Regions from separate parts of the Photorhabdus temperata genome, predicted to be linked through region 3. Evidence: riboswitches for the same ligand, from Rfam matches in the RefSeq annotation. Region 3 holds a riboswitch; each other region holds the start of a gene.
The links. A riboswitch is a leader RNA that binds a small molecule or an ion and turns the genes downstream of it on or off. The one in region 3 is predicted to bind thiamine pyrophosphate.

Region 1 (3,281 bases), on a different contig from region 3:
TTGCCGCAGGCCCGCCACCTAAAGCCAGCACTGTGGCAAAACTGGCGAAGCAGAGCATAAAAATCAGCGCGCCGGTTGGCAGGATTTGGCGGCGTAGGTAAGGCCATTCAACGAAACGAAAATGTTGCCATTCATTCATGCCTAACTGTGCGGCTAACTGCCGTTGTTCCACCGCAATGTTTTCCAGTGATTGCAGTAACAGCCGTGTTGCCAGTGGCATATTAAAGAAGATATGCGCCAGCAAAATTCCCTGTAAACCGTAAGGTGTGAAATGGTAATGAATACCGGCCCATTCACAGAACTGCGCCAGCCAGCCGACTCTGCCATAGACAGTCAAAATGCCAAACAGAGCGACCAGTACAGGCAAAACCAGCGTCATAGCACACAGGCGCAGAAACAAGGTCCGGCCTGGAAAATGACGGCGATAGAGTGCTCGGGAAAGAAAAATAGCGGGTATAACAGAAAACAGAGCCGATAAAAAAGCTTGCCAGAATGTAAAACGCACCACATGCCACAAATAGCGATCTTCTGTCAGCAAGTACCAGTCGCCTTCAGGCGCGTTAAACCAAAGTGTACCGAATGCCAGTAAAGCGACCAATAGCAAAAGACCGGAGGCAATCGCCCCCGGCAACAGCCATCCGGCTATCAGCGGCTGACAGCGCTTTGCCATGCACGAATCCATTGATTACGGTGTTTTGCGACGTCTTCTGCGCGGTACTGTAATGATTTTTCTGGTATTGAAAGCTGTGAATAAACTTCTGGTAGTTGGATATCAATAACCGGATACATCCAGTTAGTGGTTGGAATTTCCTGTTGGAAAGCCGGAGTTAATATAAATCGCATAAATTTCTGGGCAAGTTCCGGTTGCTTGCTGGAGGCTAGTTGGGCGGCAACTTCGACTTGCAGGTAATGACCTTCACTAAACGTTGCCGCAGCATAATAGTCTTTCTTCTCAGACAAAATGTGATAGCCCGGTGAAGAGGTATAGCTCAGGACCAAATCGCCTTCGCCTTTCAGGAACAGACCATAAGCTTCACTCCAGCCTTTGGTGACTGTCAGTGTTTTCTTTGCCAGTTTTTGCCAGGCTTGTGGGGCATCATCACCATAAATTTTCTGCATCCACAACAGCAAGCCTTGCCCTGGTGTGCTGGTGCGGGGATCTTGATAGATCACTTTCCAGTTATTCTGACTGTTGATCAGTTCATCCATGCTCTTTGGCGGATTTGGCAACGTATTTTTGTTGTAAATGAAGGCAAAGTAACCATAGTCGTAAGGAATAAATACGTTGTTATTCCATGGCACAGGCAGTTTCAGTTTGTGGGTATCCACTTGGCTTTCAGTGAACAGACCGGTTTGTTGGGCCGCTTGAATCAAGTTGTTATCCAGACCTAGGATAATATCGGCAGCCGTGCGCTTTCCCTCCATTCTGAGGCGGTTGAGCAGGGACACACCATCTTCCAGAGCAACAAATTTCAGTTCACAGTCACATTCAGCTTCAAACGCTTTTTTAATCGCAGGCCCTGGTCCCCATTCGGTGGCAAAAGAATCATAGGTGTAGACAGTTAATACCGGCTTTGCCTGTGCAACTTGACTCAATAACAAAGCAGAGGCTGACAGTACCGTCAGTACGATTAATTTGGAAAATAACGTCTTAAACACTTTGCTCTCCTTAATTTAAGAGGATTGGCAAAGGATCTGAGGGCGCGCTAAACGGAAAGATAATTTCTGCGAAACAATTAGCAGCTCAAATCCCTACGCCGGTATTAGCCGGATCAGGTTCGGCGGGTTTACTCTCAGCAAGACTGTTTTAAACAGCCAGCACCCCGTTGAGATGGCGCTATTGTAGAGATTTAGCTAGCGACTGCAAAGTCCAATGATAGAGGTTTACCACTTGAGGGTAGTGTGAAACAATTAGTCATCTTTCAAATTTAGTTTATTGAGGTAGTCTGGTGATCGATGATGATGGCTACCGCCCGAATGTAGGAATTGTAATTTGTAATCGACAAGGCCAGGTTTTGTGGGCCCGGCGTTATGGGCAACATTCCTGGCAATTCCCTCAGGGGGGGATTAATCCGGGGGAATCACCAGAGCAGGCTATGTACCGGGAACTGTATGAAGAAGTGGGTTTAGGTCGGAAAGATGTACGCGTTCTGACCTCTACCCGTAATTGGTTACGTTACAAATTACCCAAGCGTTTGGTGCGTTGGGATACAAGACCTGTCTGTATTGGCCAAAAGCAGCGGTGGTTTTTATTACAACTGCTTTGTGATGAAGAAGATATTAATGTGCAGCACAGTAACACCCCGGAGTTTGATGGCTGGCGCTGGGTCAGCTATTGGTATCCTGTCCGGCAGGTTGTCTCTTTTAAGCGCGATGTTTACCGGCGTGTGATGAAGGAATTTGCTTCGGTTGTGATGCCAATGCAAGAAAGCATATCGTTGTCGCGTTCTTCATATTCTTATCGTCGCAAAAGAAGTTAGGTTAGTTCCATGCTTATGCGCTTGCGGGAAATTGTTGAAAAAGTTGCTATGGCAACCAATCTGGCCGAAGCGCTTGAGCTATTGGTGAATGAGACTTGCCTGGCGATGAGCACAGATGTGTGCTCTATCTATCTTGCTGATCATCAACGGCAGTGTTATTACCTGATGGCAACCCGAGGATTGAGGAAACCCCGGGGCGGAACTATTAGTCTGGCATTTGGTGAGGGAGTCGTTGGACAAGTTGGTCAATTATCTGAACTGATTAATTTGGCGGATGTACGCAGTCATCCGAGTTTCAAATACCTGCCTCAGGTTAAGGAAGATAACTTCCGCGCTTTTTTGGGAGTTCCCGTTATTTATCGCCGTCAGTTGCAAGGCGTTCTGGTCGTTCAACAGCAGGAACAACGTTTGTTTAATGAGACCGAAGAATCCTTTATGGTGACGCTTGCGACACAGCTGGCCGTGATTCTTGCTCAGGCGCAGACCAAGGGTTTGTTTGGTCACTACCGGCAGACCCGAATTAAAGCATTGGCGATTTCCAGTGGCATCGTCATGGCCCAGGGTTGGCAGGATTGTTCCCAGCCTTCACTTGAACAAATTTTTGAAGCATCAACCCTTGATCATGCTGCGGAACGCTCTCGTCTGATTCAGGCGCTTGAAGATACGATGGCGGAATGCCGGCGGCTCAGTAAGCGTTTTACTACCGGCTCTCAAAAAGAGAGTGCTGCGATTTTTGATCTCTATTCCTACCTTTTGAATGACCCTCAACTGAAACAAGATCTGTTTTCTTGTATTGAGCAG
Region 2 (3,281 bases), on a different contig from region 3:
TCACCCAATCGATCTGGTTCGTTATCAGATAGCTAATTGCTACATGGGTCGTGCCGGCTTGATTAACTCAGGCGGCGCATCCGGTGATAATGATTTGAGTGATTCAGTTCGTACCGCCGTCATTAATAAACGTGCAGGTGGTATGGGGTTGATCCTCGGTCGTAAAGCTTTCAAAAAATCCATGAAAGAGGGTGTTGAACTGATTAATGCGGTTCAAGATGTCTATCTGGATCAGCAAGTGACTATCGCTTAATAAGGCTTGTCATCGGTGATGATGAATAAAATCGTGAAGACATTACACATTCTGAGCCATATTGCTCTCATAGCACAGGCATCTTACCCTTCATGACTCATTATCACCGAATCACGCTCCCTCACCACCACTGATGAAAATGATGTACAGGTCCAATTCCGGTTCCGACATCCAGAGAATCTGCCTGTTCTAATGCCGTCTGGAGGTATAATTTGGCAACAGGAAGCGTTGTCTGCCAATCCGGATAACGTGGACGCAAAGCCGCTAATGCAGCGGAAAGCGTACACCCTGTACCATGAGTATGACGAGTATTGATTCTGGGAGCAGTGAAACGCCATTCTCCCTTCCCCGTAAATAGCCAATCAGGGCTTTCACCGTCGGTAAGATGTCCGCCTTTAAGTAAAACCGCTTCACATCCCAGTGATAATAATTCACGTCCTTGTTTTTGCATGTCTGCTTCGGTTTCTGCTACAGCGCATCTCAATATGGTTGCGGCTTCCAGCAAATTCGGCGTCATCAACGACACCTTCGGTAGCAGCCGTTCAACAACCGCAGAAACCGCTTCCGGCGCCAGCAGCGGATCACCGCTTTTCGCAATCATCACCGTATCCAATACAACATAAGGTACTGAATAACGGCTTATTGCGTCTGCAACTACTGCAACATTGGCCGCATTAGATAACATGCCTATCTTGGCGCTATCGATTCTGATGTCTGACAGCACAGACTCAAGCTGTGCAGCAACGAAAGCAGGATCTATGTCATAAACAGATTGCACGCCATGCGTATTTTGTGCGACAAGAGCTGTCATTACTGTTGTGCCATAAGCACCAAGCGCAGAGAAAGTTTTTAGATCAGCTTGAATACCGGCGCCACCGCTAGGATCAGTCCCGGCAATTGTCAGTGAATTGATTCTTACCATAGGTACTCCTTCCCACCAGCAAAAGAAAAGCAGGTATCAGGAAAAAGACACCTTGACTTCCCTACGCTGGCATTATCCAGATCAGGTATTACGGGTTCATCTCAGCTCAGTGAAGAGCACCCCGAGTCAAAACAAAAACACCCTATCAGATAACCAACAGGGTGATATCGGTATGTCATTGTTGCCAATAAAAAACCAATTAAGACAACAAATTTACTTCGTCAATTCAAAATGATTGACAAAAAGAAGTTATGCTGCTGTGACGTTTGCCGCAGAAGGACCTTTCTGACCGTCCTGAATTTCAAACTCAACTTTTTGACCTTCTGCCAAAGTTTTAAAACCTTCGCTCTGAATAGCGCTAAAATGTACAAATACATCTTTGCTGCCATCAGCTGGAGTAATAAAACCAAAACCTTTAGATTCGTTGAACCACTTTACAGTACCAGTGATTTTTGCCATTTTAAGAATTTCCTTTGGATCACTTAATTCTAATTCGCCGTTCGGCGCAACATAAAAACCAGAGCGAGTTGCTGCTATTAACAGAACCGTACCTCGTTTACCCGAACGATTTATCACATATTCTTAATATGATGGCAAGCCATTTTTTATCAGCTATGGAGCTAACGCACATATTTAAAATTCTTAACAACAATTATTGTTTAACATAACCGCAAAAATTTGAAAATCCAAGGTTATCCTAATTAGCTTACAGTTTATCCACTCAACAAAACTTCAAATCATATAAATAATATTAATTTATTTTGCCTTTCTTATTGTTAGAATCTTTATATCTGTGGTATGTCTACAGGCGCGCATCCCCCCTCTTTGGGTGAAAGAAAGAGTCAACACATTTCCCAATATTCGTCAGTCCAAATATCAGTATTAAATATACTCATTTAATACATATAACATCTTAATATTAATTTCTCGTTTAAGTTTTATTTAAAATAGCAAGAGTAGAATTCCTGAATTTAGATGTTTGTCATATTTTACGTGATACAAAAGATCTTCCCAATTTATGTCGCCGGGAAATTGGAGCAATAAATAATGAAGTTTGATTTAACCGCAGCCTGTGCCCTAACAGTAACTTTTCTCGTCTCACCTGGGACAGTGTTTGCAACAACAGCAAATACCAACAATCAATCATTAACAACCATGCAATCCCCTACACAAGCCAGTAATGACAACAGTTCAGACAGTTTATGGGGAAAATTCAGCAATAATGTCGCTCTCACTTGGGATGCACCCAGCAATGAACTTTATCTGCCGGTAATTACCTGGCATAACAGATTTACCTACGATGAAGAAAAAATTGAAAAATATAATGAGCGGCCCTGGGGTTTCGGTTATGGTAAATACCGTTACGACGAAGACAATGACTGGCATTCTCTCTATGCTATGGCTTTTATGGACTCTCATAACCGTTTAGAACCCATCGTTGGTTATGGTTTTCAGAAAATGTGGATACCCGGTGATTTAGATGGCCTCCGAATGGGTATTGGCTTCACTTTAAGTGTCACAGCCCGTCATGAGTATTACTATGTCCCTATTCCACTCCCACTGCCACTATTCTCCATAGAATATAATCGGTTATCGTTTCAGGGGACATACATTCCCGGCACATATAATAACGGTAACGTACTCTTCGCCTGGTTACGCTGGCAATGGTAACCAGATAAAAAAATACCAGGCTGTGGGTGACATCAGCCTGGTATCCTTATCATGATAATCCAGGTGTGTGTTATCCCTGGTTCATGGTTTCCATTTTATTCTTGCGGGAATGGGATATGAGAAATCCGAGCCATAGAATACCAATCCAGAATGGCATCAAAATGACTGAAATACGGATACTGTCCATCATCAAAATAATGACCAGTATAAAGGCCAGGAAAACCAGACACAGATAATTACTAAACGGGTACCAGAATGCTTTAAATGACGGTTCTACCCCCTCTTTAACTTTCTTTGCCCGGAATTTTAAATGCGCCATACAGATCATGACCCAGTTAATAACCAGTGTTGTCACCACCAGCGCCATCAATAATTCAAATGCTTTGCCCGGCATGACATAGTTAATCAAGACACCAATTGACGTCGCCAATGCAG
Region 3 (3,281 bases):
ACTCTGCAAACTGGGCTTCATCATTGGCATCTTGAATAGAGCCGGGGCGCAAGCCATCCCCTAATGATAGAGAAACATCATAAGCGGCACAGATTTCACAAATCTCGCGAAAATGTTGGTAGAGGAAGTTTTCCTGATGATGAGATAAGCACCATTTCGCCATAATTGAGCCACCGCGGGAGACGATCCCGGTTAGGCGTTTGGCTGTCATCGGTACATAGCGCAGCAGAACGCCGGCGTGAATAGTGAAGTAATCCACCCCTTGTTCCGCTTGTTCCAGCAAGGTATCACGGAACATTTCCCAGGTGAGGTTTTTCGCTACGCCATTAACTTTTTCCAGAGCTTGATAAATGGGGACGGTACCGATAGGAACCGGGCTGTTACGCAAGATCCATTCGCGGGTTTCGTGGATATAACGGCCAGTGGAGAGATCCATTACCGTATCCGCTCCCCAACGGGTAGACCAGATTAGCTTTTCTACTTCCTCTTCAATAGAAGAGGTCACTGAAGAGTTACCGATATTGGCGTTAACCTTCACCAGAAAATTACGACCAATAATCATGGGTTCTGATTCAGGATGATTGATATTGGCAGGGATAATTGCCCGACCCGCCGCGACTTCCTGACGGACAAATTCTGGTGTGATATTTTCTGGCAACTGAGCGCCGAAGCCTTGTCCGGCATGTTGTTGGCGTAGCACATCACCGCGGATACGTTCACGCCCCATATTTTCCCGTAGTGCAATAAATTCCATTTCCGGCGTGATGATGCCTTTACGGGCATAGTGCAATTGAGTCACGCGTTTGCCTTTACCAGCTTTTAATGGATGAGGGCGGTTATTGAAACGTAAATGATCGAGGCCAGCATCCGCCAGACGTTGTTGAGTAAAATCAGAGCTGAGGGCAGTAACAGGTTCAGTATCTTGACGTTCGTCGATCCATTGCTGGCGCAGTTTAGTTAACCCAACATGCACATCTAGCATGGAATCAGGATCGCCATAAGCGCCGGAAGTATCATAAACAGGGATAGCTTCGTTTTCCTCATATTGAGGTTTTTCTTTAGTTCCACTGATCAAAGTAGGTGATAACTGAATTTCCCGCATTGGGACTTGGATATCGTCACGTGAACCTTGGAGATAAATTCGTCGTGAGTTAGGGAATGAGACTCCCTGAATAGAATTAATAAATTCCTGAGCGGCATCGCGTTGAGCTTTACGTGGACGTGCCGGGCTGGGTTTTGGCGAAATATCAGTTGCAGGGATAACAATATTATTAGACATAGCAAATTCCTAACCGTGTTATTGGGAAAGTTGCTTGTCTGGAGCTCGCAGGGAGTAATAATTGATGGCTGAATGGACTCTTAGAAAACCTGGTGAGCCGACAGCGGTTGATTACTCTTGTTCCCTTCGCGGGTCTTAACCCGATCAGGTTCCGCGGATCCCGAATTAACGGTCTCAGCCTGTGTATGCTGCGATAAAACAGCTTACGCTAGGCACTCCGACAAGAAAGTAAACATTAGTATAGAAGGGATTATGAAAACTACAACCCTTGATAAATGAAAGTATTTACAATGACCAGGTTAATTGTTTCCAGCCATGTTGTTCTGCCTCAGCTTGCAAACGGGTATCGGCATTGACAGTAATCACCTCATCGGCAAACTGACACATCGGCAGATCATTAATCGAATCACTGTAAAAACGGATAGTTTCAGGATGACTATTTTGTTGCTCCAGCCACTGTTTCATTCGTTTTACTTTACCTTCACGAAAAGTGGCAATGCCGTCTATTTTGCCGGTATAACAGCTGTTTTCTACTACCATATCAATGCCCAGTGCAGTGTGAATACCAAATTCGGCAGCAATCTTTTTCACGATAAAAGAGACGGTGGCTGAGATAATAATGACCGGAACCTGTTGTTGTTGATATTCTTCAAGCAGAGCTTTAGCTTGTGGATAAAACCGTGGTCTGATTCTTTCTGCGACAAATTCGGTTAGCCAGGTATCAACTTGTTCTTGCGGAACCTGATGCAATGTTTGCAGGCTAAATGCCAGATAGTCATTCATATTCAACATACCTGCATTGTAATCAGCCATCATTTTTTCATCTGCTTCGATAAAACTGGGATCAGTAATTATGCCTTTTTCCCATAAGAATTCTGTCCATATAGCGCTGGAATCACCGGAGATTAAGGTGTCATCCAGATCAAACACGGCAAGCAGTTGTGGCATGATGTTGTGTTCCTCAAGTCAAAGCACGTTGATAGCTGAGAATAATGCTTGTAATACTGTGTAGTGACCAATAGCAATAAAAGCACGTTTTTCTGACTAGAAAGCGTATGATTTATACAAATATTAATCGTAATTATGATGTCATGATGATGCAACAACAAATCACAGGAACAGAACGTGGCTGGTGGATTATCAGCTATGAAAATCGTATTTGGCTCCCGGAAGGGGAATTACCTTTTGGAATTGCTGTCCAATGGTCATTGCAAGGAAAAATAGCGTGGCCTATTGGTGAATGGCAGGGTGAGAAAGTTTGGCTTATTTGTCAGAAAATGGCTTCAGATATGGTTTCGCTGCGGCAAATTATTTCAAGTGATAGTGGGCTGTTTCAGTTAGCTGGCCGTGGAGTGCAGTTGGCGGAGTTTTATCGCTCTCATCGGTATTGTGGTTATTGCGGTAGTGAAATGTATCATAGTGTCAGTGAATGGGCTTGTTTGTGCCATCACTGTCATGAACGTTATTATCCTCAGATCGCGCCTTGCATTATTGTCGGTATTCGTCGCAATGATCAGATTCTGCTGGCGCAGCATCAGCACCATCGTGGAGGGGGGTACACAGTACTGGCAGGATTTGTTGAAGTCGGTGAAACACTTGAAGAAGCGGTATCCCGTGAAGTAATGGAAGAGAGTAATATTAAAATCTGCAACTTACGTTATGTGGCTTCTCAACCGTGGCCTTTTCCTCATTCATTGATGATGGCATTTCTGGCTGATTATGACAGCGGTGAAATCCGTCATGATCCGAAAGAGCTAATTAGTGCAGACTGGTATCGCTATGATCAACTGCCATTGATCCCGCCAGCCAATACGATAGCCCGCCGGTTGATTGAAGACACGGTTGTTTTATGCCGAAATGCGTAATGTACTGTTTGGCGCGATTCAGCGGGAGAGATTTGTCTGCCATGCTACAATGGCAGCAAATCATTGCAGCCAGATAATATTGCGGCCAATAAATAAATGGAGCCTGTTATGAATGAGTTGAAAAACGACCGCTATTT

Region 1: it holds a riboswitch for thiamine pyrophosphate, as region 3 does, so the genes downstream of both, thiB (thiamine ABC transporter substrate binding subunit) here and thiC (phosphomethylpyrimidine synthase ThiC) in region 3, are expected to answer to the same signal.
Region 2: it holds a riboswitch for thiamine pyrophosphate, as region 3 does, so the genes downstream of both, thiD (bifunctional hydroxymethylpyrimidine kinase/phosphomethylpyrimidine kinase) here and thiC (phosphomethylpyrimidine synthase ThiC) in region 3, are expected to answer to the same signal.

The regions. Positions count from the first base shown of each region.
Region 1 is NZ_JAJAFX010000001.1:42,577-45,857, forward strand. It holds gene thiP (thiamine/thiamine pyrophosphate ABC transporter permease ThiP) at 1-670, opposite strand, end outside; gene thiB (thiamine ABC transporter substrate binding subunit) at 646-1,659, opposite strand; TPP riboswitch at 1,732-1,836, opposite strand; gene rppH (RNA pyrophosphohydrolase) at 1,950-2,480, shown strand; gene ptsP (phosphoenolpyruvate--protein phosphotransferase) at 2,490-3,281, shown strand, end outside.
Region 2 is NZ_JAJAFX010000015.1:75,829-79,109, forward strand. It holds gene fbaB (class I fructose-bisphosphate aldolase) at 1-253, shown strand, start outside; gene thiD (bifunctional hydroxymethylpyrimidine kinase/phosphomethylpyrimidine kinase) at 375-1,175, opposite strand; TPP riboswitch at 1,217-1,309, opposite strand; gene cspE (transcription antiterminator/RNA stability regulator CspE) at 1,425-1,634, opposite strand; gene pagP (lipid IV(A) palmitoyltransferase PagP) at 2,223-2,846, shown strand; gene LGZ99_RS08015 (amino acid permease) at 2,917-3,281, opposite strand, start outside.
Region 3 is NZ_JAJAFX010000032.1:6,733-10,013, reverse strand. It holds gene thiC (phosphomethylpyrimidine synthase ThiC) at 1-1,279, opposite strand, end outside; TPP riboswitch at 1,384-1,509, opposite strand; gene LGZ99_RS13705 (HAD family hydrolase) at 1,565-2,227, opposite strand; gene nudC (NAD(+) diphosphatase) at 2,377-3,144, shown strand; gene hemE (uroporphyrinogen decarboxylase) at 3,253-3,281, shown strand, end outside.